Regions from separate parts of the Psychrobacillus sp. FSL K6-4615 genome, predicted to be linked through region 2. Evidence: riboswitches for the same ligand, from Rfam matches in the RefSeq annotation. Region 2 holds a riboswitch; the other holds the start of a gene.
What was found. Region 2 has a riboswitch for FMN ahead of MKX53_RS07290 (ECF transporter S component). Riboswitches for the same ligand answer to the same signal wherever they lie in the genome.

Region 1 (16,909 bases), 160 kb from region 2:
TTGTTTGTTACGCGGAAATGGATTAGTGCTCCTAATGGTAGAATTCAACTGTCCCGAACCACCAAATGATGCAGCATCACTACTAAATGCTTCATAATAATTACCTTTAGTAGGAACTCCTATTTGATAATTGTGGTAAACCTCGGTTGAAAAATTACAAACTATAATGCAGTAATCACCCTTCCGTTTTCCTTTTCTCATAAACGTAATCACACTTTGTTCCCTATTGTCTGCATCGATCCACTGAAATCCAGCTTGCTCATGATCCAGCCGCCATAGGGAAGTGGTTTTTTGATAAAATTTATTTAACTCTTTATAGTAATTAAAAAAACTAGAGTGAGTGTCAAAATCTAACAGCATCCAATCCATCTCCTGCTGATATTTCCATTCGTCAAATTGACCAAATTCACTACCCATAAATAAAAGCTTTTTGCCGGGATGCGTAAACAAATAGCCAAATAAAAGGCGTAAGTTCGCAAATTTTTGCCAGTAATCACCGGGCATTTTATTTAGTAATGACTTTTTGCCGTGAACCATTTCATCATGCGAAAATGGAAGAACAAAGTTTTCCGAAAATGCATATAAAAAGGAAAAGGTTAATAAGTGATGATGCTTCGGTCGTTCATTCACATCCAGCTTCATATATTTGAGTACATCATTAGACCAGCCCATATTCCATTTGTAGTTAAACCCAAGACCCCCTAGACTTGTAGGACTTGTTACAAGTGGCCATTCCGTAGCTTCCTCCGCCATCATAAGTGCGCCAGGAAATCTCCGGAAAATGATTTCATTTAGCTTTTTTAGAAATTCAATTGCTTCGAGATTCTCTCCTCCACCATACTGATTCTTCAACTCTACAGGAAGAGGATTATCATGATTTAAATAAATCATGGATGAAACTGCATCAATTCGAAATCCATCTACATGATAGACTTCCATCCAAAATATGGCGTTTGAGATGAGAAAGCTGACGACTTCGGGTTTACTATAGTCAAAGCTATATGTTCCCCAGATAGGTCTCTCTGCTCGCATGGGATCTGCTGATTCGAACAGAGGCGTCCCATCAAATCTTCCAAGTCCATGGATATCCTTACAAAAATGCGCTGGCACCCAATCAAGAATCACACCAAGCCCTTGTTGATGGCATTGATCTATAAAATACATTAATTGCTCAGGCGTCCCATATCTGCTAGTCGCTGAATAATAACCAGTAATTTGGTAACCCCATGAACCATCGTAAGGATGCTCCATAACAGGCATTAACTCAATATGGGTAAATCTATTATCGATTGCATACTCAATTAGTTCGTCAGCAAATTCTTGATAACTATAAAACTCACCATCTTCTTTTTGTTTCCAGGAAGCCAAATGAACTTCATAAATAGCCATCGGTTTATGATACATATCTTTCTTTACTCGCTGAGTCATCCATTTCTGATCTGACCATTCAAATGCATTTAAATTGTAGATAATAGAAGCTGTTTCTGGTCGAAGCTGCGAATAAAAGGCATAAGGATCTGCTTTTAATACTTTTTGTCCGTCTGGACCTGTAACCTCATACTTATAAATATCTCCTTGTGCTAAGTCGGGAACAAATAGCACCCAGATTCCAGATTGATCCAAACGTTCCAATCGATGCTTTGTACCAATCCAATTGTTAAAATTACCTACAACCGATACCTTTTTAGCATTCGGTGCCCAAACTGCAAAACGAACTCCTTGCACTTCGTTCTCTTCAATTAGATGAGCTCCAAGCATCTTATAGCTTTCATACAATGTTCCTTCATGAAAAAGGTATACATCAAAATCACTTGGGAGTCGCCGGTGATCCAACTTCATAATCTCTACCATTTAAACACCTCTTTCAATCTATGATTCTTTTCATTCAAATACTCGTTCTCCCCTAAATTATTCGCCATTAATCTTTAAACACCTTTTAATATTTCGCTATTGCCAATAGTATATAAATTTCGACAAAATAAAAAATCCTCCATGCACTGAAGGACTTTTACTAATATATTTTGTTCTGTAAATATTAATAACGATAATACACTAAAGTGCATTGACCAGAGATTAGCTATTAGCTGTCCTCCCTTTTGGGGTAGAAGATGCATCAATCATACGATTTAAAAATAAGTAGGAAAGTGAGACAGACCAAGCAAGTGGAGTGTTACCATTTGGAACATTTTTACCACCAATATATAACTCAGGAACTTCCCAATTTTCTGGGATAATTCGCTCTGTTTTACTAATATATTCGAAAGCTTTGTCATACATACCTAGCTCCAAATAACATAGTCCGAGCCAAGGTAGTCCAAAGCACCATTCTGCTTCGCTGCCTTCGTTATAATACTGATCATTGTGATAACGAATACAGCCATGTGTGCGCTCAAGTTGTTCAGAAACCATTTCAACTATTTTAAGAGCAGTTTTCCTTTCAACTATACGATATGGATAGATAAGTGAAAGTAGGGATAAATCTGTTTCTTTCGTTTCACTTTCTCTAGGTAAGAGAAAACGCAACGTCTCTTCACCTTTTTGAATTAGTTCATCCTTTACGTTTACTAACATTTTCACAGAACGTAATCCAGCAACACATGCTCCTACACTGGAAGCATGTAGTTCCATATTTTCTTCCCACATACCATTATCCTTTGCCTGCCAGTATTGAAGACACTCTAAATAATCGACCAGCTTCTGAACGATAGCGATATCTTTCTCATCACGAATAACTTTATGGCCATGGCTCACCCCTACTCCCACACCCCATAAAAATGCTCCAATTGCATCATTTTGAGCGTGACCCCATTCTTGGTTCAATTCCTCTAAATCTGTAGAATAGCGTGAGTGTATATATTCAAAAAGGTAGACAGGTTTTTGTTCTCTATGGATGTCTATTTTCCATTCATAGGTTTTAAATAGATCAAATAACGCATAATATGCTTTTTCATACCGATCAGATTGACTTTGTAAAAAAGGCAAAACTGTGTATACAATATCACGTATCCAGACATAATTGTAGTCTTGCGAAACACTGGCAGTATAGGCTCCATTCGGTAAACGCATCCGATCTAAAACTTCCATAGCATTGTTGACTTTCATATACGAGACCTCCTTTAATAATATCTATACAGTGATTGTTAACCATTTTCTTTTATTCTAGACAATTTAAACAAAGACGAAAGCGCTTCCAATAATTATATATTATGCAAAATTTTTTAATTGGAAAAGCAACAGTACCTAGTCTTTAAAAATCTTTATTTTCTTAGTTACAAATTTCAGATTCTACTATGCGTTTAGTATCCAATGCTACCACTACCCAAGATATTAATTTGTAAATCAGCATTTGGGATTTAGTTAACGAATAATATTAACCAAACCTAATTCAACAAAAAAACATAACGAAGTCCCGGAGGAGGGATTCGTCATGTTTCGTTTGCTGTTAAATTTGGTCTACGGCTTCCTTGAATATTTCATATGAACGTTTTCTAGCTTCCTGGTCATAAATGTATGTAACTGCCATCAATTCATTTACATGGTATGTCTCTAAGAATGGTTTTAATTGCTCCGTTATTGTATTTCGACTGCCTTTAAAAGTATAAGTCGACATTGCACGTACTGCACTTTCCTCTAAATGATTCCACACACCATTCAAGCTTTCCACTGGCGGCTGTAATAAGCTCTTTTTACCAGACACCACATTTAAATAAAATCGATCACTAGTAGTAGAAAGCAGTTTCGCTTCTTCATCGGTTTCTGCTCCTATTACATTTACACAAACAATCACATAAGGTTCAGATAGATACTCTGAAGGAACAAACTGATTTCGGTAAATTTGTATTGCATGTTCCAACTGCTGAGGAGCAAAATGTGCAGCAAATGCATACGGTAGTCCTAAACGAGCAGCTAATTGTGCGCTTGAAGTACTTGAACCTAGAATATATATTGGTACATTGGCACCGACTCCCGGAAATGCGCGAATAGCTCCTTGGTTATCTAGCGATTTAAAGTAATTTTGCAATTCTACCACGTCCTGTGGAAAAGAAAAAGCAGTTTCCTGTGTAGTCCTGCGGAGCGCACGAGCTGTTTGCATGTCTGTACCAGGTGCACGACCAAGTCCTAAATCTAGTCTATTTGGATAGATATTTTCCAGTGTCCCAAACTGCTCTGCAACTACAAGAGGTGCATGATTTGGTAACATAATTCCACCTGATCCTACTTTAATCGTTTCGGTTTTTTCCAACACATGGCCGATTAGAATGGAAGTTGCTGAACTAACAACATTCGGTGAATTATGATGTTCTGTTAGCCAGTATCGACTGTAACCAATCTTTTCTACGTGTTGCGCTAGGCTAACCATATCCTCAAAAGCCTCTTTGTTTGTTTGGCCTTCCTTTACTGCCACTAAATCCAAAACTGATACAGGAACAGGTTGAAGTCTTTTATTCATATATTTACTTCCCTTCATTATATAACGTCTCCATTAGATAATAGAATCAAGTTACTATTACTTCAAGGTATCTGCTTGATAAGTCTTATAAACTATTTGTATAGAAGACATACAAAAACCCCATCTAAGATGAAGGATGGGGTTGGCTCTATACAATTATTTTTTGATATTTCACCGTGATTTATAGCTTCCATTTCCCTTAATGTTCCTTTGACAAATCGAGAAAATCTTTCACTCGTTGCATATATTCATCTGCGTCATAAGAGAAGTATAGCTGACTAGCTAGTCTAACAGGATCTCCGAAGAAGAAACGTTCGTATAACGTTTGCCGAGTACCAAAAGAACTCATCGTTAAGTCCCACGCTAAGCGGAAAAGTTGGACACGATCCTCACCCGTATTTTCACGAGATTGTAAGTAATGATTTAATTCATTTCCTACAGGTGATTGAAAAGTATTTCCTGTTGGAATAGACATTAATCCACTGGCACCTAATAGTTGAATAATTTCTGTAAAACGCGGATATACGCGAGGATATACATTCATAGCAATTTGTAATGTCGACCGATCTGGCTGCATCCATCCACCTTTGTCTATTTTGGCTTCTACTTCTGATTTAATCACTAGTGCTTTCATCGTTTCCAAAGCAATAATTATTTCGGAGACTTTTTCTTGCACATGTTGGTATTCCCCAATATTAATAGTTTCAATAATAGAGTGGACTATTCCTAATATGAATTCGGTTTTCACAATTTGCCTAGATACTACTTGATGAAGTGTAAAAGGCAAGAAAGAATTCGATCGCATAAAAATATTGGAGATAGGAACATTATCATAAAAAAATACACGTTCCCAAGGAACTAATACGTTATCAAATACAACAATACTATCCATTTCTTCAAACCTTGAACTTAATGGATAGTTAAAAGACGAATCACCTCCAACAAATGATTCTCTACATATGAACCTTAACCCTGTTGTATTACTAGGTATTGAAAATGCGAAACCATTTCCATCCTCTTCCTTCCCATTTGCAGAAATAACTAAAAGCTCATCCGTTATTCCACCTTGTGTCGCAAGAAGTCGTGCCCCTTTTATAATAATACCATGCTCGTTTTTATCTACAATTTTTGCAGCAATTGGCTCTTTCGAACGTTCTATATACAGTTGAGTCCGATTTACTTGTGGCTCTATAAATGTATGGGTCATAGAAATATCTTTTTCTCTTGCGTATTCATAAAATGATTGCAGGTTTTCTGGGAAACAGTTTTTTTGATCCTGCAACAGATGCACGGATGAAGCTAGAGCCATTAAAACAGTGTTCATATAATCTGGACTTCTCCCCATTAACCCGTTGTTACTTCTAGCCCATTGCTGAATCATTGTACGTCTTGTTACTAAATCTTCCTTCGTCTTTGGTTGTAAATATGAAATACCAACCCTATTTTTAGTTGTTGGAGATAGATACGTTAAAATATCCTTTAAGTCTTTATGATGCTGAAGTTCATATAATGCAGCCTGACTCTTAATAATTCCTTTAAATGCAGGGTGCTCCGAAATGTTACCTGTTACACGTTTCCCCTCTATCCAAATATCCGTTTTTAGCTCATCAATCCGTTCAATATACTGTCTCCCCGTTATAGCCGGCATACTCTCACCCCTACTGTATTAGGTTGTTCATAGCACTATATTATTCTACTGAAGCTGAGGTGTGACGGATCAGTTCTGAAAGATAAAAGGATAATATCAATTGGCCTGTCTCCACTTATAAAAAGGAAATCCTCATACTTCCTATTTAAATCTATTCTCTTCTTCTTTTACTGTGCAAATCATCCAAAAAAAATTATTGTTTAGTGGAATAAATTTCCTTATTTATGAATATACTTCACCTAGAAGAAGGAAGTGAGGTCTATTAAATACTTAATTCTTATATTTGTTATTTGTTTATATGGCTGTAGCGAGCAATATACAAATCCCCCGAGTCAAGACTCTGTTGAAAATCAATTGATACAAGTATCCAAAGAGGATTTCTCAACGGAGGACATACCAAAATATGAATATTATGCAAAACAAGGTTGGACTCTAACATTTCAAGATGAGTTTGATGATTTAGAAGTGTCGAGTAAGAAATGGAACAAACTAAATTCAGGTTATAAGGATCATGGTCGTAAGCATCATTATTTACCGGAACAAGTTTCTAGCTCCTCAGGCACTTTAAAATTACAAGTTGATAATAAACCATTTCAAAGTTATCCCTACCGTTCAGGTGCAGTAACTACTCAAGGACTCCACGAACAGCTTTATGGAAAATTTGAGATACGTGCAAAACTACCAGTGGGACAAGGGTTATTACCTGCGATTTGGCTACTACCAACAAACCATGCTGCCTTCCCTGAAATCGATATAGTGGAGATGTTGGGTCAACTTCCTAACGAAATTTGGCATGTCGGTCATTCAGGACCAGGTAAACGTGAATATCAAGTTACCAATATAAATGGAAGTCAATGGCATTTATATACGCTAGATTGGACTAAAGAGGAAATAATTTTTTCGATCGATGAAATTGAAAGATTCAAGATCAAGAATTTTGCCAATACAAGCATGTACTTATTAATGAACGTTACAGTCGGCGGTGTTTGGGTTGGGGACCCAGACAAAGAAACGAAATTCCCCTCATATATGGAAGTAGATTACGTCCGAATTTATTCAAAAAATAATTAATATTAGAAAGTTGGAACAAATTGAGTTATTGGTCTTTTTTATTTACAGCAATCTTCGTACTTTATCTCTTATTACAATTAAAATATATATATAGATCCTTAAAAGTTAAAAAAGCACCCTACATTTCAAATAAAGAGAAAAAAATTACTGTGTTAATCCCTGCATTTAATGAGGCGCTCGTTCTCTTACAATGTCTAGAAAGTTGGAAAAGGTTAAACTACGATAACAAAGAAGCTATATTTATAAATGATGGGTCAACCGATAATACGATGAATGTTTTACATGAGCTACTTGATCTATTAATAGTAGAAAAAGAAATAACCTTAGATAATTCATCCATAAATTTTTCTAGACTCTTTCAAAGTAAAAATTTCCCACAAATTTACGTAATCGATCAACTAAACGGTGGTAAGTCGGCTGCCCTTAATGCCGGTATCTCCATTGCAACTGGAGAAATTGTAATTACCCTTGATGCCGACTCCATATTAGAAAGTGATAGTCTTACTAGAATTAATGAATCATTCTCTGATCCAAAAGTGATTGCTGCTGGTGGTATGGTACAAGTGGGACAAGTAATAAATAGAAGAGGTAATAATTTTTACGGGAAAAATTGGATTATCAAGTATCAATTATCTGGTTATTTATCTTCTTTTTATGTACGGAAAGTAACACAAGCAAAGTTAAATGTATTAGGAGTGGTATCTGGGGCATTCGGAGCTTTTCGTCTATCTATCCTACAACAAATTGGTGGTTTTAAAGATACGCTAGGAGAGGATATGGAAATTACTTTTAGACTTCATAAATTTATTCATGAGCGGAAACTCGGTGAAAAGATGATATTTGTTCCTGAGGCAGTTTGCTATACAGAAGTTCCTGAAGATTTCAAATCTCTATTACATCAGCGAGTTCGTTGGCAAAAAGGTTTTCTAGATTGTATTAATCTATATAAAAAAGATTTTTTTACCAAACTAAGTAAAAGGTTCTCCTTTTTTTTATTATTCGAATCCATTGTACTTAGCATTTTAGGGATAATCACAATTTTTATATTACCAATTACCTTATATTTAGGGAATGTATCTCCATTTACCATTGTATTGCTTATTACTGCATGGTCTAGTGAATTCATTTTAAGATTAGTAGCGGTTCAACGCGCTGGACATTTTGGTTATACCTTTTCTTCTAAGCAGTGGTTAAAAATTATATTATTTACTATTTGGGAGTCTGTAACTTATCGCTTGCTGGATACCTTTTTCTTCTTTTATGGATCCATCCTTTATATTTTCGGTAATCGCCATAATTGGCATAAACTCCAAAGAAACGGATCTGTCATCTACTCCGAATTGGAACCTGTAAGATGACCTATCTTCATTAAACCCGAATGGCCCTATAGGGGTTCCCATTCGGGTTCTTTTTTTATTTAAAGCGTCCCACCAGATCCACCATCAATATTAACAGATGTTCCCGTTACATAAGACGCGGCATCTGACACTAAAAAAGTAATGACATTTGCTGCTTCTAAAGTTTCACCAATTCGCTGAAGTGGAATCGTTGGACCAACTACATTTTTAGAATATTCTTCCCAAGTAAGTTCTGGAGCTTCTTTTTTCCACTTCAATTCGATTTGGTTGCTTCTAATAAGGCCAATACATACTGTATTAACTCGGATATTATCTTTTCCCAAATCTTTGCTCATCGCTTTAGTCAATGCCATTCCAGCTGCTCGACTAACAGTTGTTGGCAGCGAACTAGCAGGAGGTGTTTTTCCTAATACTGCTGTTACGTTTACAATTGCTCCTCCGCCCACTTTTCTCATATAGGGTATTGCAGCTTTTGACGTATGTATAGCTCCAAATAATTTTAAATCTAAATCTGTTTGCCACAAATCTGTTTCCACTGATTCAAAAGGGTTTGCAGAAGAAGTACCAGCATTATTAACTAAAATATCAATACGTCCATAATGATCTACTGTTTTTTGAATAATTTCTTTGCATGCTTCTTCTTTGGTAATATCCGCAGGAACAATAAGTACTTGTACCCCTGTTTCACTATTAATAAATGCCGCAGCCTCTTTTAATTGTTCTTCTCCTCGAGCACAAAGAGTTACCTTAGCCCCTTCTTGCACTAATTGTAAAGCTGTTTGTAAACCTATCCCTTTACTTGAGCCCGTAACGATTGCTACTTTTCCTGCTAATCCTAATTCCATTATGTTACCCCCTCTAATTCAAATCATGTTCTTCTTTCATTATATTACAATTTTATATTTTGTCAGAATTATTGCTCTCCTCATTAGGAATCAAAATAACGATAGAATGATTTCTTTTGAATGACACATTCTAAAGGAAAGGAGAAGTGATGAATTATGCAAAAACTAGTTATCGAACTTACCATTATAGCTTCTATGCAGACATTAACAACATATATACCTAAAACCGCTCCTACTCATCAGGAAACCCCTGCCTATGCTAAATGGGGACAAGTTGCTGTAAAAGAAACTCAATCCAAATTTCCCCATGCAAGTATAATTGACTACCTTTATGAAGGAAGTGAACCGAAAGAAAATTCTACCATTGAAAAGTTCCGTCTAAGGTTAAAAGAGAGTGATAAAGAATTTGGAGTCTCTGTTAAAATTGAATATTTTACTGATACTAATGAATTGATCCATGTTCAAATCCATGAAGTTTCAGATTAATTGTTTATACTTTTCCTCTTGTTTCTAAGTCATTTCTAGATATTAAGTAAGTCAATTATCACGACATGACCTTTAACAGATTTGCCATCTCAATTGCAGAGACGGCTGCATCGTATCCTTTGTTTCCAACCTTTGTACCTGCCCGTTCAATAGCTTGTTCTATAGATTCTGTAGTGACGATACCAAAAATAACTGGTACTCCAGTTTGTAAACCTACTTGTGCAATTCCTTTTGCTGCTTCGTTGCAAACATAATCATAGTGTGTCGTTGAACCTCTGATTACTGTACCAAGACCAATGATTGCATCGTATTTTTGGGAATCCGCCATTTTTTTTGCAATAAATGGTACTTCAAACACACCAGGAACCCAAGCAACTTCAATACTTTCTTCAACGACACCATGACGTTTTAACCCATCTATTGCACCGTCAACTAGTTTTGCATTGATGAAATCATTAAAACGTCCGACAACAATACCTACTTTCAAATCTGTTCCGATTAAATTTGCTTCGATTGTTTTTACCATCTTATTCTCTCCTCAGCTAGCTTTAATATTTATTAAATACCTTGATAGTTCTTCGATTGTGACAATCTTTAATTGATATTGTTTGGCAAGTTCCAGTAAATCTGGTAAGCGTGCCATTGAACCATCATCGTTCATTATTTCGCAAATTACACCTGATTTAGCTGATGCACAAAGCATGGCAAGGTCAACTGCAGCTTCCGTATGACCTCGTCTTTCCAGTACACCACCTGGCTTTGCGATTAGCGGAAAGACATGTCCTGGTCGTTTAAACTGTTGTGCCTTTGCTTGTGGCTTAATGACTTGTAACATCGTCTCTGATCGATCAAACGCACTTATGCCCGTTGAAGTGTTTTCATGATCAATCGACACAGTAAATGCAGTTTGATGAGAATCTGTATTATTAGAAACCATCGGATGTAATTGCAATACCTCTGCGATTTCTTCATGAATAGGCATACAAATCAATCCTCGACCATACTTAGCCATGAAATTGATGTTTTCTGGTGTTGCAAATTCTGCTAAGCAAAGGAAATCACCTTCATTTTCACGGTTTTCATCATCTACTAAAATAATAAGCTTTCCTTGTGTTAAATCTGTAATTGCTTCTTCTATCGTATTTAGCATGCTAATTTCTCCTTAAAAACCGTTCTGCTGTAAAAAGTCCTGGGTGATAGTCGATTCACTTTTCTTTGTACTAAATTGATGCACATACTTCCCTAGCATGTCACCTTCGATATTAACGAGTTCACCCGCTTTTTTCATGCCTAGAACTGTTTCCTTATTTGTGTGGGGAATTAATGAAACTGTTACCGTCGACTTATTTATAGCAAAAATAGTTAAACTTGTTCCATCAATCGTTATAGACCCCTTTGGAATACAAAAGTGACTTGCCTCTTCTGGTACTATAATATCGATATACACTGCATTTGCTGCATGGCGCTTTTTCAATATGGTACCCACACCATCCACATGTCCTGTAACGAAATGTCCACCGAATCGACCGTTTGCCGCTAATGCTCTTTCTAAATTGACAACTGAACTGCTATTTAATAATTTTGTTGTAGTTGCATAAAACGTCTCTGGCATAACGTCCACTGTAAATTCAAATCTTGAAAATGCGATTACTGTTAAACAGATACCATTCACTGCAATACTATCACCTAATTTGATGTCCTCTAAAATTCGTTTTGCTCGGATAATAAGTTGCATACTGCTAGCAGATGTTTGTACGTTCTTAATGGTGCCAAGCTCTTCAACAATTCCTGTAAACATCGTATCCTCCTTATTAGTAAGTACTTTTAGATGGAATCTAAAGCCTACTTCAAACAAAAACCTCCGTACACATAAGTGTCGGAGGGAAATTAGGTAGATTCAAATAAGCCTTTTGTGTTTTTCTCTCAAAAAGCATTGAACTACTCCTTCTCCCATCCAGACTATAACTGTCGGCTTTGGATTTTCACCAAATCATGCGTTTTACGGCTCACAGGCTTTGAGATTTCTCTCTTACTGTCGATTGGGAATTTCACCCGACCCCGAAGGATAGTTATTCAATTTTAAAAAGTAGAAGCGCCTATGCTCGCGGGATCATGTCCCAACAAACTGACTTACCCAGATTTGTTGGCACCGACAAACGCTATAGCTAGACATTAAAAAACGCACCCAAATTTATGGATGCGAGAGAAGTCATACTTTAATAAGCCTTTTGTTCCTTTTTTAGCATAACTAAAAAACCTCCAAATAGGCAACTTTCTCCTTCTCCCATCCAGACTTTAACTGTCGGCTTTGGATTCTCACCAAATCATGCGTTTTACGGCTCACAGGCTTTGAGATTTCTCTCTTACTGTCGATTGGGAATTTCACCCGACCCCGAAGGAATGTTATAAAATTGTTCTTAGCATAACAATTTCATATCTTAATTGCAAGGAGTTGAGTACTTTTACATTATACAAAAGGATTTTGAAAAACATAAAAAGCTAAGAACCTCTTATGTTGAGGGTCTTAGCTAACTTTTCTCTAAAAAATAATTAGATCATGATGATGACAATCTTTTATTTTTCATACTGTTTAATACTTTTTGCTGTATGTACAAATACTGATCTAATTCTTCCACAGTCAACTCTTCAAATAACTCCACAAATATTTCTTCGCCAATCTTTTGTGCTTCCATTAAAGCAGATCGCCCTTTTTCTGTAATCTGAAGATGGATCGTCCGGCGATCTTCTTCACTATACAGTCGTTCCGCTAATTCAAACTTCACTAGCTTGCTAGAAATATTTGTGATTGCTCCTTTTGTATACCCTAAGGTCTCTGCTAAACCACTTTGCATTACCGGACCATTTGCACGTAATTGAGCTAGTACCAAAATTGCAGATATTCCTACTGGAAATTCAAATTTAGAAGAGAATTTAACTATATTTTCGTTTGAGATTATTTCAGTTGCATGAATCAATTTAAATAAATTTGTTTTCTCCATACTAATTCCTTCTATTAACGCAACATGATGGATCCACCATCAACCATCATCGTTTGACCTGTAATATATCTTGAATCCTCACTAGCTAAAAATACTGCTACACGTCCAATATCCTCTTCTACTTCACCGAAACGACCCATCGGTATTTTACTTAGTACTGCTTTATAATATTCAGGTTGAGCTTTTGCCCATGCTTGTACTCCCTCTGAGTTAGCAACTGGACTGATAATATTCACATTAATACCAAAACGACCCCATTCGTTTGCAGCGACACGTGATATCCCACGAATTGCTTCTTTAGCAGCAGCATATGCTCCTTGAGTTTCATGACCAGCCAATCCTGCCCCTGAAGCAAAGTTAATAATATTTCCTTTTGTTTCTTTTAAGTAAGGCAGTGCAGCCTGCATTAAATAGAATGTTGGATAGAATCCAGTCCCAAATGATAGATCAAGATCCGCTTGTGTAATATTCTCAATCATTAATTGTTTTGATGCATGTGCATTATTTACAAGTACATCCAACTTACCATAGTTATCAACTATTGTTTTAATGATATTTGGTAAGTTTTCGCGATCCATAAGATCTGCTTTTAAAAACATTGATCTTGGGGAAATTTCTTGTAGTAATTTCTCACTTGCTTTACCTGTCTCCTCATTCACATCTACAATTGCAACGATTGCGCCTTCTTTAGCCATTGCTTTTGCCATCCCAAATCCAATTCCACCAGCACCACCAGTAATGATTACAACTTTATCTTGAAGTTTACTCATCTTTAACACTCCTTTTTCTCTAATGATTTCTAATTTAGTTTAACACTAAACAATTTAACAATAAACTAATATGGTTTATCTATTTTAAAGTTCTATAACTTTTAAATAATCATAAAATACATAGATTCTAAATTATAAAGTAAGGGGAAATGGAAATGTTTGCAGTTCATTTTATGGAGAAAAATATGGTTATTTTAACTCAAGTATTAAGAGATATCCCTTCCATCGATGATGATCTTAAAATCAAAGGTAGAAAAGGTAAAGTAATTAATGTACAGGAAACAGAAGAAAATGGTATTCAGGTTCAGGTAGAATTTGAAAAAGTGGTAGATAAAAGCAAAACTTCTGTAAAAGATCTCGGGAAGAAGAAACGAAAATAACTTTAAAACAATAATACCCGTTAAATGAGCGTATATACTCATCTAACGGGTATTTATATTTTAGTGAATATCTCGTTTTTTGAACGTACCGCCTCTTACTTCTGCCACATCTGTGATCACAATAAAAGCACCAGGATCCAATTCTTTAATAATTGTTATTAACTTATTTTCTTCCATGCGAGTGATTACACATGTGACAATATCCATAGTTTCATTGGAGAAACCTCCGCGGCCACTGGAGTACGTTACACCACGTCCTAAACGATCTTGTATTGCAGACCCAATTTCCTCTGATTCTTTACTAACTATACGAACTGATTTGGAACTTTCAAGTCCAACTTGAATAACATCAATTACTATTTTAGCTATGTAATAAGTAGTAGCTGAATAGAGTGCTCCTTCTAAGCCATATATAAAACCAGCACCTAGAAAAATAAACGCATTAATAAATAAGATTATATCTCCTACTGAAAATGGTACTTTTCGAGATACTAGAACCGCTAGAACTTCTGCACCATCAAGTGCACCACCGTTACGTAATACCACACCAATACCAATACCTAGCATTACCCCTCCAGATATTACTACTAATAGTGGATCTTTTGCACTCAGAATCGGCTCAATTTGATGCATTAAAACTGTTGAAATAGATAGGGATGCTATACCAATGATACTCATTATTGCAAAGGTTCTCCCCACTTGTTTATAACCAATATATACAAACGGTATATTTAATATAAAGAGTAAAAGTCCAAGTGGTATATTAAACAAATATGTTCCCATGATACTAACACCTGTTACGCCGCCATCAATAACTGAGTTTGGTATTAAAACTGCTTCCAGTGCATAACCAGCTATAGCTGCTCCTATGACGATTAAAATTATTCTACGGACTTTATCCGCTACTTTATTTTTCTGCATAATTTCTAAGACTCCCTTATTCATAAAAAGATTAAACAAATATGATTACTATTAATTTTAAAGAAAAAAAGACTGAGTTACAAGATTAAATCTGCATAACGTAATACATTTCAGTTTTTGATATTTATCCTCTCCTGTAAGTGAGAAAAGCCCGTAAACTTTTAAGGTTCACAGACTTTTCTTTCCTTTGGATTAAGTACCGCAAAACGTTTTGTACGGTCCTGAAGTATCAGGAGGAAGAGTAGTATAATCCATATAGTCTGCCTTGTAATCATAAGGATGTGAAATTACACTTAGCAAATTGTTTAATACACTATAGTCCTCATTATTCACTGCTGCATCAAGCGCTTCTTCTACTCGATGATTTCTCGGAATAACTACTGGATTACTTTTCTGCATTAGTTGCTTTATAAATTCTTCTGACACCTGTTGATTTTCAAGTCTAGTTTTCCATTTTTCATACCATTGTTCAAATCCATTTTTACCGAATAATTCAGTTTCTTCCACTTTATCAAGAGTCAATAATCGGAATGTATTTGTATAATCTACTTCGTATTTCTCCATAAGTTCAAGAAGGTTTTCGATTAGGGAAATATCCTCTTTTTCTATATTAAAAATCCCTAGCTTATTCCCCATTCCTGTTAACCAATAATTTTCATAAGTTACAGGGTAGGCCGCCATCGCTTCTTGCGCTTGCTGCACAGCTTCATCCGGATCTTCGTGAATAAGAGGCAATAAACTTTCTGCCAATCTCGCTAAGTTCCATGCGGCTATATTTGGCTGATTTTCATAAGCATAACGACCTTGTCTATCAATGGAACTAAATACTGTTTTCTGATTATATATATCCATAAAAGCACAAGGTCCATAATCGATTGTCTCTCCGCTTATCGTCATATTATCTGTGTTCATCACTCCATGTATAAAACCGACAAGTTGCCATTTTGCTATCAATGCCGCTTGGCGTTCAATCACTTCTTTAAGGAATGCAAGATAGCGATTTTCATTAGCCAATAAAATTGGGTAATGTCTTTCTATTGCATAATCCGCTAAAGCTTTAAGATCTTCGAATGTGCCCCATTTTGCAGCGAATTGAAAAGTACCTACACGTAAATGACTTGCAGCAATACGTGTCATCACTGCACCCGGTTGAACAGTTTCTCGCATAATACTCTCTCCGGTAGTAACTACTGATAAGCTTCTGGTTGTTGGAATTCCTAGAGCATGCATCGATTCACTAATAATATATTCACGTAACATCGGCCCGAGGCCCGCTCGACCGTCTCCCCCACGAGAATATGGTGTTCTACCAGAGCCTTTCAATTGTACGTCTACTAGCTCCCCCGACGGAGTTATTTGTTCACCAAGCAATAGTGCTCTTCCATCACCTAATATGGTAAAATTTCCAAATTGATGACCAGCATAAGCCTGAGCTAAAGGTATACCGCCCTCAATCACCTTATTACCAGCAAGTACCTCAACACCATGAGTATTTTCTAGCTCTTTCAAATTTAGCCCAAGAGATGTTGCCACCGCATCGTTTAATATAACCAGTTTAGGATTACTAACAGGATTTACATTAATAGCTGTATACAGTAATTCTGGAAGTTCGGTATACGTATTTTCCAAGTTCCATCCTATATTTAAATTCTCTTCCTTCATCGAATCTTCCTTTCTTGAGTTAAAAAAGCAATACTAGTTACTTATTATTCATTATTATACCCTTACATGCTACAGATACGCTTCCCTCGCCTTTACATTTTGTTCAAAAAAAGATATTACCTGCGTAATTAAAAACTTCACATAGTCGAATATCACACTGCCTTTAATGACAGGCTAATTATGGATGATTTCCTTTTCACTCCATTTCTAGAGTATTTAAAAACACGAGCTAAAATCAGCTCGTGTTTTTAACATTAATATTGATTTGGTAGTTTCCTAGTGTGCTAGTGTGCTAAAACTTCCGTATTTTTCTTTTCTT
Region 2 (16,909 bases):
AAATGCTAACTAGACTGAAACGAAACAGAATGTGTGTACTTGTGGAAAGCTCTTTACTCTTTATATAACAAGGGGGGAAGGGCTTTTCTTTCATTTTGGATACAGTAATTGTACAATGTAAAGTAGATGTTGATAGAAAGGTTTGATAAAACTATGTCTGAAACAATTAAACTTCTAGTAGTTGAGGATGAAGAACGTATTCGTCGTCTTTTGAAAATGTATTTAGAGCGAGAAGGTTACGAAGTAGAAGAAGCTGAAAATGGGGAAGTCGCATTAAAGTTAGCCTTAGAATATGATTATAATTGTATCCTTTTAGATATAATGATGCCTGAAAAAGATGGTATAGAAGTGATGACAGAACTACGTGTTCATAAAGAAACTCCTATTATATTATTGACAGCTAAAGGGGAAGAAGCTAATCGCGTAGAAGGTTTTGAACTAGGAGCAGACGATTATATAGTGAAACCGTTTAGCCCTAGAGAAGTAGTGTTACGAGTAAAAGCTTTGTTAAAACGTTCTACTGCATTTGCACCTTCACAGGGATCGTCTATTTCTAAAGAAATAGTAGTTTTTCCACACCTTACAATAGATCATGATGCTCATAGAGTAACTGCAGATGGTGTAGAGGTAGGTTTAACTCCTAAGGAATATGAATTACTTTACTTCTTAGCAAAAGCACCAGACAAAGTATTTGATCGCGAGCAATTATTAAAAGAAGTTTGGCATTATGATTTCTTCGGTGATTTAAGAACAGTTGACACTCACGTAAAACGGTTGCGTGAAAAGTTAAACAGAGTTTCCGAAAAGTCTGCTAAAATGATTGTAACTGTATGGGGTGTTGGGTATAAATTTGAGGTTATAAATGAATAGACTTTGGAATAGTGTTGTCGGGAAGCTATGGGGAACCATATTGCTTCTCGTCTTATTTGTGTTATTTATTGTAACCGTTTTATTACTTGAATTTTTAGGAGATTTCCATACAGAACAAGCAGAGGACACCCTTCGCAAAGAAGCAGTGACCATAGGGAAAATAGTTGAGCAACATGAAAATGTAGAAGATTCGTTTGAAATAATCCGAGATATATTAGGTACAGAAACGAATACTCTAATTGTACGTAATTCTGAGTCCATTTTTTTGTCTATCCATGAGGGCCTCAACAAAGAGGTAGTACAGGAAAAGATATTGGATGATAAGGACTTATCTAAAATATATACATCTAATGAACCAATCGTCAAAAAAATGCTAATGCCCGCTATAAATAGTGAGGATCGGATGGAAGATTATATTATTTTAGCCGCACCTTTAGAATCCAATAAAAATATCCATGGTGCTGTTTTTATCTATCAAAGTTTAGAGGTTGTCAGTAAAACGACAAATAGTACTACGAAAATTGTTTTCTTATCTGGATTTATCGCCTTACTTTTAACTACGATGTTCACATTCTTTTTAACTTCACGAATTACATTACCACTAAGATCTATGAGAGAAGCAGCAATCCAGTTGGCACAAGGTAATTTTGAAACAAAAGTTCCGTATCTTCAAAAAGATGAAATAGGTGAACTAGGAATCGCCTTTAACCAGATGGGTAAACAATTGAAGCATCATGTAGAAGTGATTAACCAAGAAAAGGAACAATTAGCAAGTATATTAACGTCTATGACGGATGCTGTTATTACTTTTGATACAAAATTTGAAGTTCAAGTTAAAAACCCTCAGGCAGATCTTCTATTGGATAAGTGGTATAAAAGTTTGGAAGCAACAGAAGATTCTAAACTTCCTGCTGAGCTCCAGCACTTATTGGAATATGTGTTTGAAGTAAAAGAAGAGTTTGACGAAGAATTAGAGATTAAAGGATCCTATTTTGCAGCATCTATAAGCCTTTTATATTCTAGTGGAAATGTCGTTCGAGGAGCAGTAATCGTGCTTCGTGATATGACGGAACAACATCGTTTAGATAAAATGAGATCAGATTTTATCGCGAACGTTTCACATGAGTTAAGAACTCCTATTTCGATGCTTCATGGGTATTCAGAAGCAATAATCGATAATGTAGTGACCACGGAAGAAGACAAAAATGAAATGATGCGTATTATATATGATGAATCTAAGCGAATGGGAAGATTAGTAACCGAATTGTTAGATTTAGCACGCTTAGAGTCAGGATATCTTAGTATATATAAAGAGAACGTTCTAGTCATTCCGACAATTGAAAGAATTACGCAAAAATTTGACCAGGCTGCTAAAGAAAAAGATATTGGCTTGTACTTTGAACATAACCTGACAGAAAACTTATCCATGCATCTAGATGAGGATCGTATGGAGCAAGTACTAACCAATTTAATCGATAATGCACTTAGACATACTCCAGAAAATGGTTCTGTTACCGTGCAATTGAGTAGGACAGACGCACAGTTCGTTATAAAGGTTATCGACACAGGGTATGGGATTCCGAAAGAAGATCTTCCATATGTATTTGAACGTTTTTATAAAGCAGATAAAGCCAGAACAAGGGGAAAAAGTGGCACAGGCTTAGGATTGGCTATTGCTAAAAACATAGTAGAACGACATGATGGTGTGTTATCAGCGGAAAGCGAAATAGGGATAGGAACATCCTTTATCATTAAATTGCCAATAGAAGCTGTGTAACAAATACTTACTTGAAACGACTAATTGATAGAACGGGGGGAGCATATGAATGACTCCGTTTTCCACCGCTTGTATGATACCTATCATCAAGATGTTTTTCAGTTTCTCATATATTTGGTGAAAAATAGACAAACTGCGGAAGACTTGGTCCAAGAAGTATATGTACGAGTACTCAGAGCTTATAGTAGCTTCGAGGGGAAAAGTTCAGAAAAAACATGGTTATTCTCAATAGCCAAAAACATAGCAATTGACCATTTTAGAAAACAAGCTGTCCGGAAAAAGAGATTATTTGACTCATTTGACTGGGAAACGATGCAACTTGCATCTTCAGATATGCTACCGGAAGATTTAGTGCAGCTCAATGATGAGATGAGAACATTATTAGTTGCGTTGGATGATTGTACGGGAGATCAGAAAATGGTTATTATAATGCGGTATTTCCAGGAGCTTTCGATTGCAGAAACATCGGAAATCTTAAATTGGTCCGAAGGGAAAGTGAAGACAACGCAACATCGTGCAATAAAAGCACTTCGTGAGCGATTATCTGATAAGCAAAAGGAGGCAGATGTTCATCATGAGTGAGAAAAAAGCAGAAGACCGTGAATTAGATGAACTATTAAAAAAGATGCCCAAGTTTACAGATAAGCGCTCAAAAGAAGAAGTTTACCAGCAGCTTAAGTCAAAAATAGAAACGCAAGAGAAATTTGAGCAACGTAAACGAATACAGGTGTCTATGAACAAATGGCTACCATTTATCATTTCTGTAGCATCTGTATTATTATTAACCGTACTCGTCTCTTCCTATATAAATAACAATGAGAGTTCCACAGCTGATACTGTCGAAGAATCGACCACAGCAGACGATCAAATGAGAACTCTAGAAGTACCAGAGGAATCCTCTATGGATGCTAAAGAAGAAGAATCTGTTGGTATGACAACTATGTCTGAAAAGTTAGCTTCTAATGTAGAAATAGCTCCATTTGATCGGACTTTTACTTCTGTTTATGAGCAGGATTTAGGTGATGGAACGGTATTTCATTTTACTCTATTAGAAAATGCGCTCACTGTACCAATCACGATTGTCATTCCTCAAGAGAAAATAGAAGCGGATTTTCCAAATATGGAACCTAGTAGCTTAGAATTATATAATCAGTATGCTCTGGAGATTGACGAAACTTCTCTTGGTTTCCAAGAATATCATCCTTACAAAGGCTACTTTAGAGCAGAAGGTAAAATATTAAAACATTACTTACCAGCAGATCATGGTTACGATTCTGCACCTGGAACAGCTGTACCATACATCTCTTCAATCAATGAGGTCTTTACCGATTTTGATTCGTTCTTAAGAGTAAATGAAGATGGATCCCCAATCGAATGGGATCAAGTAGGGACTATAGATGAACCTTTGGTGTTAACTGGCACAGAGCAGAAGGTAAATTATTTTGCATATAAGGCTTTTAATCAGGTGACCTATTTAACACCAAACTTCAATAAAACTTTCAATACACTATTAGAAGCATTGCAGGGGATGAAAAATCCTGAAAATGAAATTTATACTTCTGTTATTCCGAATGATGTAACTTATTCAGTTAAGGAAGATAAGGGACTTGTTGTACATTTTGATGAGCCTTTAGATTTGGAATCACTAAATGAAAGTGATGCATCTCGTTTGATAGAAGCTTTCTCGCTTACAGCTGCAAGCTTCAATCAAACTATCCGATTAGAGAATATCGTACAAGAAAAATGGAATGAAATAGATTTTTCTAGTCCACTTCCAGTTCCAGTGGGGCCAAATGGTTTTACTATGCAAACAATTCAATAATAAAAAATGCCAATGCTTATTAACTTAAGCTTGGCATTTTTGTTTTAAGATATATGTGATGGCCTATACCTATAATTAACGATCCTGCTAGTAGAAAACTTGAGGATAGCCCAGCCCATAAGCGATCCGAGACAGCCCTTAAATTTTTATTATCGCCCATAACATAAATTTGCCTAGTATTCTCAGTTGCAAACAGGTCTGTTGCATATATTGTTTTAATTTGATAAAATGTTATTAATTCAAGATATATTCTTGGAGGACAACAAAATATTGATTCATCTTCGGGGCAGGGTGCAATTCCCGACCGGCGGTATTAGAAATTTATTTCTTCAGCCCGCGAACCTTAACAGGTTGATTTGGTTAAATTCCAAAGCCGACAGTATAGTCTGGATGGGAGAAGGTGAAGGTGCAGTCGTTTTTCGTATGCTTATACGGATACGCTTATTAAAGTGTACCTTGTTTCTCCCTTGAACTTCTATAAGTTCGAGGGATTTTTTAAGTATGCAAACGTTCTGAACCTTTCTTCTTGTGGAGTGAATCGCAAAAGGAGAGAGGATTTATGTTAAAAGGCAAAACGCGAATGCTTATTGCAGTCGCAATGCTGAGTAGTATTTCTTTTGTTTTAATGCTACTTGCATTTCCATTACCGGTTTTACCGGCTTATTTAAAGGTGGACTTTAGTGATATACCAGCATTAATCGCTGCAATCACAATGGGACCAGTTGCAGGAATTTTAGTCGCATTTTTAAAAAATGTACTAGATTGGTTATTTGCAGGAAGTCCAACTGGTGTACCTGTTGGTCATATGGCTAACTTTGTAACTAGTATCTTGTTTATCGCACCTGTGTATTTGATTTATCGCAAAGTTACTTCGTCCAAAGGCATTATGGCAGGACTCGGAGCAGGTACAGTCTCTATGGCTATTGGGATGAGTGTACTAAATTATTATGTATTTTTACCAATGTACGCTTATTTCTTAAATTTCCCTATGGAAACAGGCACTGCTTTGTTTAATACGATCATTTTTGGTATATTACCATTTAATCTTATTAAAGGTATATTAGTAACGATCGTGATGATTGTTTTATTCAAACGAATGAAGCCATTGCTTGATAAAGTAACTAGTTCATATATGAAACCTAATACAAATTAACAAAAAGTTGTTTCTCCACTAGGAGGAACAACTTTTTTTAAAAAGAAAATATACTTGGTTCATGGAGCTGAAAAGAAAGAATGATAATACTGATTTTCGCTTCAGGCGGACGCTTTCCGCGGGCTTGGCTTCAGCCTCCTCGTTCGCTGCGCTTCCGCGGGGTCTTCAGCTCAAGCTATGATGTGCACCCAAAATGTTGGACTTAAAACTAACTTGGGGGTGCACGTTATGAACATAAAAAAAGCAGAAGTAATTGATGCCTTTTTTGAGAAAGGAATGCCATTAAGAAAAATCGCTCGCGACCTGGGTGTCGATAAGATGGTTATTAGTAGTTGGATAGAAATCTATCGATTTCATGGAATGGAAGGATTAATGGCTCCTGCTTGTAAAGGTTATGAGGAATCTTTTAAAATACACGTAATACAACATATGATAGAGACAGCTGAACCTTATTCAAAAGTAGCTGGTCGTTTTAACATTCCCAGTCGTGCAACCATCTGGAAGTGGATGCATCAATACATGTCAGAAGAGGAATGGACGCTCTATTATTTGAAAAGGGAGCGTCGTGATATGAAGAAAAAGCAGCCGAAACAAGGTATGACAGACATCGGAAAATTACAAGAAGAACTTGAATACTTAAGAGCAGAGAATGCTTATTTAAAAAAGTTAGATGCCTTAGTTCAAGAAAAAAAGAAGTCCCAACCAAAGAGAAAGTAAGAGTGATTGATGAATTAAGGCATGAATTTCCTCTACAAATTTTATTACATGTTTCTGAAGTAAAAAAAGCAACTTACTATTATCATAAGAAGAACTTAGAGAAGGCAGATAAATACGCAACGATAAAAGAAGCGATTGAACGTATATTCTACCAACACAAAGAGTTGTACGGGTATCGTCGAATTGTTTTAGCCTTACGCAAAGAAGGATTTTTTATTAATCATAAAACGGTACGCCGTTTAATGAATGACCTTGGTTTACATGGTGTTCAAAAGGCAAAGAAATATCGTTCGTACCGTGGCGAGGTTGGTCAGATTGCGAATAATAAAATCAATCGTCATTTCGAGACAGAAAAACCAAATCAAGTATGGCTAACAGATGTAACAGAATTTAAAGTAGCCGGCAATAAACTTTATTTATCCGCCTTTTTAGATGTGTTTAACCGGGAGATTGTCGGTTATTCTATTACACAAAACCCGAACTTTGGCCTAATACAAGATTCTTTTGGAAATGCGATCAAACGGGCAAATTTATCTCTTCAAGATCAAGTATTGATCCATTCGGATCAAGGCTGGCTGTATCAAATCCCGCGTTTTCAACAGTTGATAAAACCTTATAACATGTCACAAAGTATGTCACGCAAAGGAAACTGTTTAGATAATGCCTTAATGGAAGGTTTTTTTGGTATTTTAAAAAATGAATGTATCTATCGAAATTCATTTCGCTCTTTAGAAGAAGCGACGCAAGAAATAGAAACCTATATTGAATATTACAATACGCTACGCATCAAACAAAAACTCAATGGGATGAGCCCCATTGAGTATCGCTTAAACTATGAAAAAGCGGCATAATAAGAGTACAACTTTTGGGGTTCATATCACTACCCGCTGGAGTCGCCGCCTTGCGCTACAATCAAATAAACGAGTAGTACCCAACAAGAACATTTAACATAGCTTATCGCTTAAGTCACAAGAGTGGTAAAATCTTAGAAATGGAAAAGTTATTTGTATTCACTTTTGAATTAAATGTTATTTTTCTCCATTGATAGATGAAGAAGGTAGATTTCACGTACATTAGTGGAAATAAAGAGTAATAGTAAGTGTTGCCAAAAAACAAAGAAGCAAACGAGTGAACGAAATTGCATCTTCGGGCTCGCACGATGCGGGTCAGGCAGTCGTTGCGACAGGATGTCGCGTACTTAGACTGTCATCCATCACCTCTAAGAATAAGAAAGTATCTTATCTCTAGTTATCTAAAAACGCCCTTACCTGTTTCTAAATGTTGTAGAAGGGTGAGACAGTCAAACGATAGTAATAAGTCTGTCCAAAGCCATGCGAAAACAATTGAAACGGATATTGACCGACCTAGCGTCTATTTGTCTGATATTATTAGAATGAAAAATGGTGATTATGACAAAGTCACAACCACCATTCCATATACTATTCGTATTTCAGTGCGTCGCCTTCGAATGATTCATCTGCGACTTTAATAGAATCAGTAGGACAGCCTTCAAAAGCGTCTTCCATATCTTCCATTAGTTCTTCTGGAACTTCTGTTGTACCCATGTTATTATCTAAAATAACGAAGGCAATACCTTCATCATCATAGTCATAAATATCTGGGGCAGCGGCTCCACATGCTCCGCACGCTATACATGTATCTTTATCTACAATTGTATATTTTGCCATTATTATATTCTCTCCTTTATAACTACTAACACGAATATGCTATCGTATTCATTCTAAAGATGTTTTCCCTATATTTCAACCAAAATACTTCAGAAAAGAGAGGTATTCCTATGCATTTTCATCAAATATTACTATTTATTATACATAAGTTATCCGGACAACGTTCTGAGAATGCTCCTTATTATTTATTAAAAGGTAAAAAATCAGGACAAACTATTCAAGATGTGACATATTTTCAACTTCATGCTTTTTTCTCTATTCTTCCACAATTATCGAAGGAAGACTATGATATTGGAATTAATGAGTTGCATAACCGTGAACTAATTCAGGTAGAGGAATCACTCGTCTATATTACAGAAAAAGGAATAGCTACAGTAGGGGAAGGTAAAGAGTTTCTATTCAATGGCTGGGAATACAGAGGCAGGGAACAATTATTTTGGAAAAGATTAGACTTAGTGATCCAAACTTTGTCCCAGTTCCAAGCAAAAGAGAAAAAATTTGTGCCAAACCAAAAGGATATGGCTATTCAGAATTTCGTCAAAGACTTCCTCATCCAACATAACTTTCGTGAATTTAACTTGAGTAATGATATAAAGCAAGAGATATTCCGATTGCTTGAAAGTCCTTTGTTAAATGATTTACACAGGACATTATTTGTTTATCGACTTAGTGGATATAACAAAACTGGTTTGACTTGGGAACAATTGTCTCGTTACTATGATTTAACTGATATGAACGCAAAGATAAATTTCTTAGAGTGCTTACATAATATATTGGACAATATTGATATAAATACTAGTCCTTTGTTGTTTTCTTTAGCAAAAGGTATTCATCTAGACACTCCTCTCACAGATTCTGCTTTTAAAACGAATAGCCTTTTTGAAAAAGGGTATACAATGGAGGAAATAGCTAGAATAAGAAAGTTAAAGATTAACACAATAGAAGATCATGTAATTGAAATAGTTTCATCCGATAAAAATTTCTCTGTTTCGGCATTTATATCGAGTGAGCAAGTTGAAAAGATTCTTCATTTATCCAAAGAGTTGCATACGAAAAAGCTTACTGTGATAAAAAATAGAATACCCGAACTAACTTATTTTCAAGTACGTTTAGCACTAACAAAGGGAGAACAAATTCATGGATAAATTAAATGAAATTCTTCAGAACAGATTTGGCCATGCTACTTTTCGTGCTGGTCAACAAGAAATAATTGAACAAATAATAGAAAAAAAAGATGTTATCGCAATACTTCCTACAGGAATGGGGAAATCACTTCTCTACCAACTACCTGCTTATCTGATGGAAGGTACTGTGGTTATTGTGTCACCTCTTTTGTCCCTTATGCAAGATCAAGTGGAACAATTGAAAATACTTGGAGAAAAAAGAGTCATTGCTATTAATTCCTTTTTATCTTTGCAGGAGAAGGAGATGGCTATTCGTCGATTAGCTGACTATAAATTCATATTTACTTCTCCCGAGATGTTGCAAAATGAACAATTTAACCTAGCACTTCGAAAACTTTCTATTGCTTATGTAGTGGCGGATGAAGCACATTGTATCTCACAATGGGGATTTGATTTTAGACCAGATTATTTAAGGATTTCCACTTGGCTCCAATCAATTGGTTCGGTGAACGTTCTAGCCTTAACAGCTACTGCGACAGCCGAAGTGGTGGATGATATTAAAAAAACTCTACAAATGAATGCACCATTTGAATATATTCATTCACTTGATCGACCGGCTATAGCCTATGAAATGATAGAGGTAGATAACCAACAACAAAAAATGAAGTGGATACTAGGCAGAGTCACCTCCACAGAGGGACCAGGAATAATTTATACACAGTCTCGTAAAAAGACAGAGACATATGCAGCAGCACTGCGAGAACAAGGAATTTCAGTTGGATTTTATCATGCTAAAATGGAACAAAGTGATAGAATATTAATCCAACAACAATTTCAGCAAGGGCAACTAGAGTGGATCTGTGCGACAAATGCATTTGGAATGGGTATACACAAAGATAATATAAGACAAATTATTCATGATCATATTCCAACTTCGATTGCGGGGTACATGCAAGAGGTTGGAAGGGCTGCGAGAGATGGAAAACAAGCAATCGCTTCTCTTTTGTATACTCCAACGGATGTGGAGCAAACTTTTTACGTTACGATGCAAGACTTCCCTGAGGAACAAGACATTCAAATTGCTTACCAATCTTCTTATTCTGGAGTCGAACAAGCAGAAACAACGACCCGAATTCTTACTTACTGGAAAGAACGTTTAAACGAACATGAAACAATTGAATTATTTAAGGATATAAAACAAAAAAAGTGGCAGGATATACAAAAATTTTATACCATGATACGAAATGATATATGTATAAGACAACAACTACTTCATTATTTTGACCAAAGATTGATAGAGAAACCGTACTATTGTTGTTCCAAATGTAAGATGGAAGCTGCGAATATTTTACAAAAACGAACAGAGGAAAAGAATAGTCAAGAAGAATTAAATTGGAAAAAAAGGTTAAATATCCTCCTTCCTACATAATACATTTGATAAGTTTACTTTTTCTACAATATTCGTCATAATAGAAGTAGAAATGATGGCAGAAATGGAGTTTGAGTAAAATGAACCAAGATGATTACCAAAAAAAAATCGACGAACATCGACAATCCATAGGACAAGATGACGATTCTAATAACATGAGAAGAAGTAGAAGTTTAAATAAGAAACCCAAGAAGAAATCTAAGAACCTATTAATTCCTACCGTATTTTGTGTTTTCATATTAATACCAGTTAGTATATTTATTTATGTTCAATTTTTCTATCAAGCCGATCCAAACAAGGCGGAAGTAGTGAAAAATGATGCGATACATGTTGAAACACAATCAATTAATAACGGAACAAAAGAAGACGAAACAAAAGAAGAAGTGACTCCAACAGAACCTGTTACTCCTGAAAAAACGGAGCAGCAAGCTGAAAAGCCTGCAGAAGTAGACAAAGAGGAGCCAAAAAAGGTAGTTGTGGAAGAGCCTAAGAAAGAACCAGCGGCGGTGGAGAAAACGGAACCTACCGAAGTTGCTAGTTCTAGAACGCATATCGTAAAGGAAAATGAAACACTATATCGGATAGCGGTCAATTATTATAAGGATGGAAGTGCTGTCGAAAAGATAAAGTCTGCTAACGGCCTGTCTTCAAATGAAATTTCAGTTGGTCAAAAGTTAGTCCTACCTTAAACATAGAGAAAGAAGGATATTTCTTTTAAATGTTGAATATATAAAGTATATCCTAAGTTGGAAGAGGTGCTAAAATGTTTGTAAAAAGTGTTATGATCCCAAAAGAAAAATGTGTAACAGTTCAAGTAGGTACAATAGTCTCGTCGGCTCTTCGTCTACTTGAAGAAAAAGAAATGGATGCTTTACCTATTTTAGATAATGGGAAATATGTTGGTATGTTCAACAAATATCTTTTATATAAAGCTCATTTTTATAGTAAATTGGATAAAGAAGCTTTCATGGAGCAAACGAAAGTTACGGATATTATGACAAACGAAGATGTTTTTGTTGGTTACGAGGATGTTTTCGAAAACGCAATGATTAAGCTTCATGATTTCCCAGTCCTTGCTGTTGTTGAGGAAGGGAAGTTCCTTGGGTTAGTTACACGCTATGATGCAGTAGAACAGTTTAAAAGTGCATTTGGTATGAATAGTAAAGGAACGCGTATTACATTTACCTCGGTGGAATCAGAAGGACGTATTCAAAAAATGACAGATGTCCTTCATAAATACCATGCCTCTGTTATTTCAATCGTAACTTTTGATGAGACCGATAAATTATTCAGACGCATTGTATTAAAGATTGAAAATGATTCAAAAATGGATCGAATTTTAGCTGATTTAGAAAAGTCAGGTTTCCGTGTACTACACATTGATAAAGAAGAGTAGAATGATCAATTGCACAAGTGCAGGGCAGGGGAATTTCCCTGTCCTTTTCCATGTTGTTTGGGGGTATAGAATTGGTTGTTTGGATTATTAGTGTTTTGTTGTCTATCGTAGTTTTGCTTTTCTTATATATGCTATTTTTAGCTTTTCAAACTAACGTTCATACCCATTCTTTGTATATCAATGAGTGGACAAAAGATATTCAATTTCGTGTCTTTTTCATATCAGATATTCACAGAAGAAAAATAAGTGATAAGCTAATTCAAAGCCTCATCGGTAAAGTAGATATAGTTGTAATAGGTGGAGATTTGACGGAGAGAGGCGTTCCTTTAAAAAGAACAAATGAAAATATTAAGCAGCTTGCTAAGCTTGGAAATACTTGTTACGTATTTGGGAATAATGATAGAGAAGTTGGTGCGCAGAACTTAAGTGACATCTTAGAAGCACATGCTGTTTATATATTGGAAAATCGGTCTGTTAGGTTTGAAAAAGATAAATTTTCCTTACGCATTGTTGGGATTAACGATGGTTTCGAAGGGAATGTAAAAATGTATGAGGCTTTCAAGGATGTTAAAGAATCCGATGTCATCGTTTTTGTAACCCATGCTCCAGCTTATTTCAATAATGCTAAAAAAATAAGTAAGCCACATCTTCTTTTAGCTGGTCATCTTCATGGCGGCCAAATACGCTTTGGACCATTTGGAATTTATGAAAAAGGAAGCTATAGAGAAAAAGAAAATAGTGCTGAACTCATTAGCAATGGTTATGGCACAACGGCAGTTCCACTTCGACTTGGAGCGAAATCTGAATGCCATCTCATTACCATTAGTGGAAGACAATAAGTGAATAAAAGAAAGGAAGTTTTTTGGGTGTATCAACAAGTAGATGTATTAATAGTAGGTGGAGGTCCTTGTGGATTATCAGCTGCTATTTCTACACAAAATATTGGACTAAAAACCATCGTAATTGAAAAGGGAAATGTTGTAGAGGCTATTTATAATTATCCTACACATCAGACCTTTTTTAGCACAAGTGAGAAATTATCAATAGGTGATGTTCCATTCATAGTAGAAGAGAGAAAACCAAAACGAAATCAAGCTTTAGTTTACTACCGAGAAGTAGCAAAACTTAAAAACATTGATGTTCATAAATACGAACAAGTTCTAAAAGTAGAGAAACAAGAAAATAATTTTTTAGTATATACATCTAAAGAAACTTATTTGGCAACGTATGTAGTAATAGCAACTGGCTATTATGATCATCCAAATTATATGAACATACCAGGTGAGGAATTAGCAAAAGTTCGACATTATTTCAAAGAGGGGCATCCCTACTTTGGATTAGATATATTAGTAATAGGTGGGAAAAATTCCGCGATAGATGCAGCTTTAGAACTAAACAAAGCAGGAGCCAATGTTACAGTAGCATATAGAGGAAATGAGTATTCACCAAGTATAAAACCTTGGGTACTTCCGGAGTTTGATGGTCTTGTAAGAAATAAGGAAGTACAAATGCACTTTAATACAGAAGTAATAGAAATAGGCTCATCTGAGGTAACGCTAAAGAGTAGTCAAACAGGAGAGTTTCAAATACCGAATGACTTTGTATTTGCAATGACTGGGTATCATCCTGATCATGCATTTATAAGGGAAATGGGTGTGGATATTGACGAAGCTACAGGTAGACCATCCTTTGATGCAGAAACAATGGAAACAAATGTAGAAGGAATTTTCATAGCAGGTGTTATTGCTGCAGGGAATAACGCAAATGAAATTTTCATTGAAAATGGACGATTCCATGGGGATCAGATTGCAAACGAAATAAAAAGAAAAAATAATAAGCAAACTGACTAACCCAAAAATCATCTTATGATGAATATAGAGGAAGTCAATCACAATCATCCGCAAGTATCAGTACATTAAGAGCGAGTATTCAGCAATTTGAACGTAAGTAAAAGACGTCTCTCTCCAAATCCCTATAAACACTATTAACCATCATAAAAAAGGTAGCATGACGTAAACTCAGTTACGTCAGCTACTCTTTTTTTATCTTCCTAAAACACAACTCAAAAAATATACTCAATCGCTTTTAGCGGATCAGGATGGTTCAGTGCAATTAGTAAAGCAAGGCGAGCTTTTTGTCCATTTAATCCTTGCGCAAAAATTACACCTGCATCTTTAAGACCTTTTCCACCACCTTTATAACCATACACATCTTGCGCAATTCCATTAAAGCATCTGGAAACTAATACAATCGGAATCCCTTTATTTAATGTTTCTTCTATCACAGAGACAAGGCGAGGGGGTACATTTCCTTGCCCTAAACCTTCCAATACTATTCCATCATATCCAAGATCAATCGATGCTTGTAGCAAGTCTGGCTCCATTCCTGCATACACTTTAAACAATGCAACTTTTTTATCGATATGCTCAATTGGAAAAACAAGACGATGATTGGGAGAATGGTGAAAATGTACTATTGATTTAGATATAAATCCTATTGGACCATATTGCGGACTCTGAAAAGTACTAACATTGCTAGCGTGAGTCTTCGTCACATTTTCTGCAGTATGTATTTCATCGTTTAATACCACTAGTACACCTTTCATTTTTGCATCATCCGAAGAAGCCACTTGTATCGCTGATAACAAGTTATATAGCCCGTCAGCTCCTATCTCATTGGATGAACGCATGGCACCTGTAAGGACAATGGGAATGTCCGTATCTACTGTGAGATCCAAAAAGTAGGCAGTCTCTTCTAATGTATCTGTACCATGTGTAATAACAACCCCATCAATATTGTCCGATAAAATGTATTGGTCAATAAGCTGTTTTAGCTCCATCATCTCGATAGGCGTTATATGAGGAGAAGGGAGATTAAAAGCATCTATTTCCACAATATTAGCTAATGATCTAAGTTTTTCTGCCTCGATTAAAAGTGGATTTTGATCTGCTGGTACAACAGCTCCTGTTTCTGCATGTACTTGCATGGATATCGTACCACCTGTGTGAATTAATAAAATAGTTTTCATAGTGAGTAAGTACCTCCCAAAATTTGCGTATTTAAGGTATAATAGTAATAATGAAATGGAAGGAGTAAGTTTATGTTTATACTACTTTCCGTTGCAATAGCCCCTGCTTTAGCACTGTTAAGCTATTTTTACTTGCGAAAAGAAATTTCTGCAGAACCCTCCAGATTATTGTTACATACATTTATATATGGCGCCATATTAACGTTTCCAATTTTATTTATTCAACATGTTCTTCAAGAGGAACAGATCTTTTCTTCTCTATTTATCCATCAAGCTATTGTAACGAGTGCACTAGAAGAGTTTTTTAAATGGCTAGTTCTAATTGTCGCTATCTACAAACATGTGGAATTCGATGATCCCTATGATGGCATATTATATGGTGCTAGCGTAGCACTAGGTTTTGCGACTGTGGAAAATATACTATATTTATTGAACTTTGGTATGGATGAAGCTATCTTACGTGCAATTCTACCTGTTTCCAGTCATGCGCTATTTGGTGTTTTAATGGGATATTATATCGGTAGAGCGAAATTTACTACTTTAACTAAATCTCGTTATGAAATATTGTTTGCATTAATAGCACCGCTGTTCTTACATACTATTTATAATAGTATATTAAGTATTACAGGACTAGAGCTTTTATTGATGGTACCATTCATGTTGTTTTTGTGGTTGTTTAGTTTATCCAAAGTTAAAAAAGCTCATGTTCTATCTCGTAGAAAAAGATATGCAAATCATGAATATTATGTAGAAGAAAAAGTCTAGCAAATGCTAGACTTTTTTTGTATAATTTGGCGCATCTTACTCCATGCTAAGAAAAAAGGAGAGATGTCGTTTGAAACAACTAAAGTACATCCTGATTAGTTTACTATTTTGTACATTCAGTTATTCGTTTATCAGTGAGCAACCAACTACCCAGGCTTTTTCTGCTCAGACATTAGAACGAGGTGCCTATGGAGACGACGTTATTGAACTCCAGGCAAGATTACAGTATATCGGATTTTATAAGAGTGAGATAGATGGCAAGTTTGGTTATAGTACCTACTGGGCATTGAGGAATTTCCAGGAAAAATACGGTCTGCCGATAGATGGACTATTAGGACAAGACACTAAGAAAAAACTAGTAGGTGTTTCGGATTACGATAAAGAATTTGTACACGAACAGATAAATAAAGGGAATAGTTTTACGTATTACGGTGGGATTGATTTAGATAAACAAGTAAAGAACAAAAAAGAAGAAAGCACAAATATGCAATTGCCACCACAATATTCGGAAAAAGATTTGAAATTGATTGCAAATGCTGTATATGGAGAGGCACGTGGAGAGCCTTATGAAGGACAAGTGGCAGTTGCTGCGGTAATTCTAAATCGTGTTGAACATCCTGAATTTCCAAATACAGTTTCGGAAGTTATCTTTCAACCTTTAGCATTCACTGCAGTAGCGGATGGACAAATTTGGCTTGAGCCAAATGAACGGGCTAAAGAAGCGGTATTAGATGCACTCAACGGTTGGGATCCTACCGAAAATGCTATTTATTACTTTAATCCGGAAACAGCAACTAGTAAGTGGATTTGGAGCCGACCACAAATTAAAACAATTGGACAGCATATATTCTGTTCATAAGGAGATAAAATGAAAAAAATTATATGGGTTATCGTGTCTTCTGTTGCTGTAGTCTTCCTTGTGTATCATTTCTCTGTTCAGTCTCAAAATAATAGGCTTGAGAATGCATTAGCAGTACAATATTCAAATCAATTGACCTCAGCTTCAGAGAAATTGACGAAGCTAACAGAATCCGTAGATCAGACAATGCTGTTTACCGATAAGGAAGCATTAGAGCAGCCTTTAGATGATGTGTGGAGGATTTCCTCGGATATAAGAACTTCGATAAGTGCATTGCCGAT

Region 1: another riboswitch for FMN. It lies ahead of ribE (riboflavin synthase); the one in region 2 lies ahead of MKX53_RS07290 (ECF transporter S component).

The regions. Positions count from the first base shown of each region.
Region 1 is NZ_JBBOYQ010000001.1:1,349,335-1,366,243, reverse strand. Features, by position in the region: gene glgB (1,4-alpha-glucan branching protein GlgB) at 1-1,851, opposite strand, end outside; gene MKX53_RS06430 (glycoside hydrolase family 15 protein) at 2,074-3,102, opposite strand; gene MKX53_RS06425 (LLM class flavin-dependent oxidoreductase) at 3,443-4,450, opposite strand; gene hpaB (4-hydroxyphenylacetate 3-monooxygenase, oxygenase component) at 4,650-6,098, opposite strand; gene MKX53_RS06415 (glycoside hydrolase family 16 protein) at 6,351-7,169, shown strand; gene MKX53_RS06410 (glycosyltransferase family 2 protein) at 7,190-8,527, shown strand; gene MKX53_RS06405 (SDR family NAD(P)-dependent oxidoreductase) at 8,587-9,372, opposite strand; gene MKX53_RS06400 (DUF3889 domain-containing protein) at 9,529-9,858, shown strand; gene ribH (6,7-dimethyl-8-ribityllumazine synthase) at 9,917-10,384, opposite strand; partial or broken gene ribB (3,4-dihydroxy-2-butanone-4-phosphate synthase) at 10,421-11,008, opposite strand; gene ribE (riboflavin synthase) at 11,021-11,656, opposite strand; FMN riboswitch at 11,797-11,928, opposite strand; FMN riboswitch at 12,131-12,262, opposite strand; gene MKX53_RS06380 (MarR family winged helix-turn-helix transcriptional regulator) at 12,414-12,857, opposite strand; gene MKX53_RS06375 (SDR family NAD(P)-dependent oxidoreductase) at 12,872-13,627, opposite strand; gene MKX53_RS06370 (hypothetical protein) at 13,783-14,007, shown strand; gene MKX53_RS06365 (YitT family protein) at 14,068-14,952, opposite strand; gene MKX53_RS06360 (protein adenylyltransferase SelO) at 15,121-16,590, opposite strand; gene MKX53_RS06355 (TRAP transporter permease) at 16,875-16,909, opposite strand, start outside.
Region 2 is NZ_JBBOYQ010000001.1:1,514,019-1,530,927, forward strand. Features, by position in the region: gene MKX53_RS07270 (response regulator transcription factor) at 154-870, shown strand; gene MKX53_RS07275 (ATP-binding protein) at 863-2,647, shown strand; gene sigX (RNA polymerase sigma factor SigX) at 2,693-3,229, shown strand; gene MKX53_RS07285 (hypothetical protein) at 3,222-4,469, shown strand; FMN riboswitch at 4,743-4,875, shown strand; gene MKX53_RS07290 (ECF transporter S component) at 5,029-5,622, shown strand; gene MKX53_RS07295 (hypothetical protein) at 5,851-6,339, shown strand; gene MKX53_RS07300 (IS3 family transposase) at 6,255-7,190, shown strand; gene MKX53_RS07305 (ferredoxin) at 7,779-8,027, opposite strand; gene MKX53_RS07310 (helix-turn-helix domain-containing protein) at 8,138-9,172, shown strand; gene MKX53_RS07315 (RecQ family ATP-dependent DNA helicase) at 9,165-10,580, shown strand; gene MKX53_RS07320 (LysM peptidoglycan-binding domain-containing protein) at 10,661-11,269, shown strand; gene MKX53_RS07325 (CBS domain-containing protein) at 11,344-11,976, shown strand; gene MKX53_RS07330 (metallophosphoesterase) at 12,048-12,815, shown strand; gene MKX53_RS07335 (YpdA family putative bacillithiol disulfide reductase) at 12,816-13,826, shown strand; gene MKX53_RS07340 (asparaginase) at 14,039-15,004, opposite strand; gene prsW (glutamic-type intramembrane protease PrsW) at 15,077-15,769, shown strand; gene sleB (spore cortex-lytic enzyme) at 15,813-16,628, shown strand; gene MKX53_RS07355 (PepSY1/2 domain-containing protein) at 16,638-16,909, shown strand, end outside.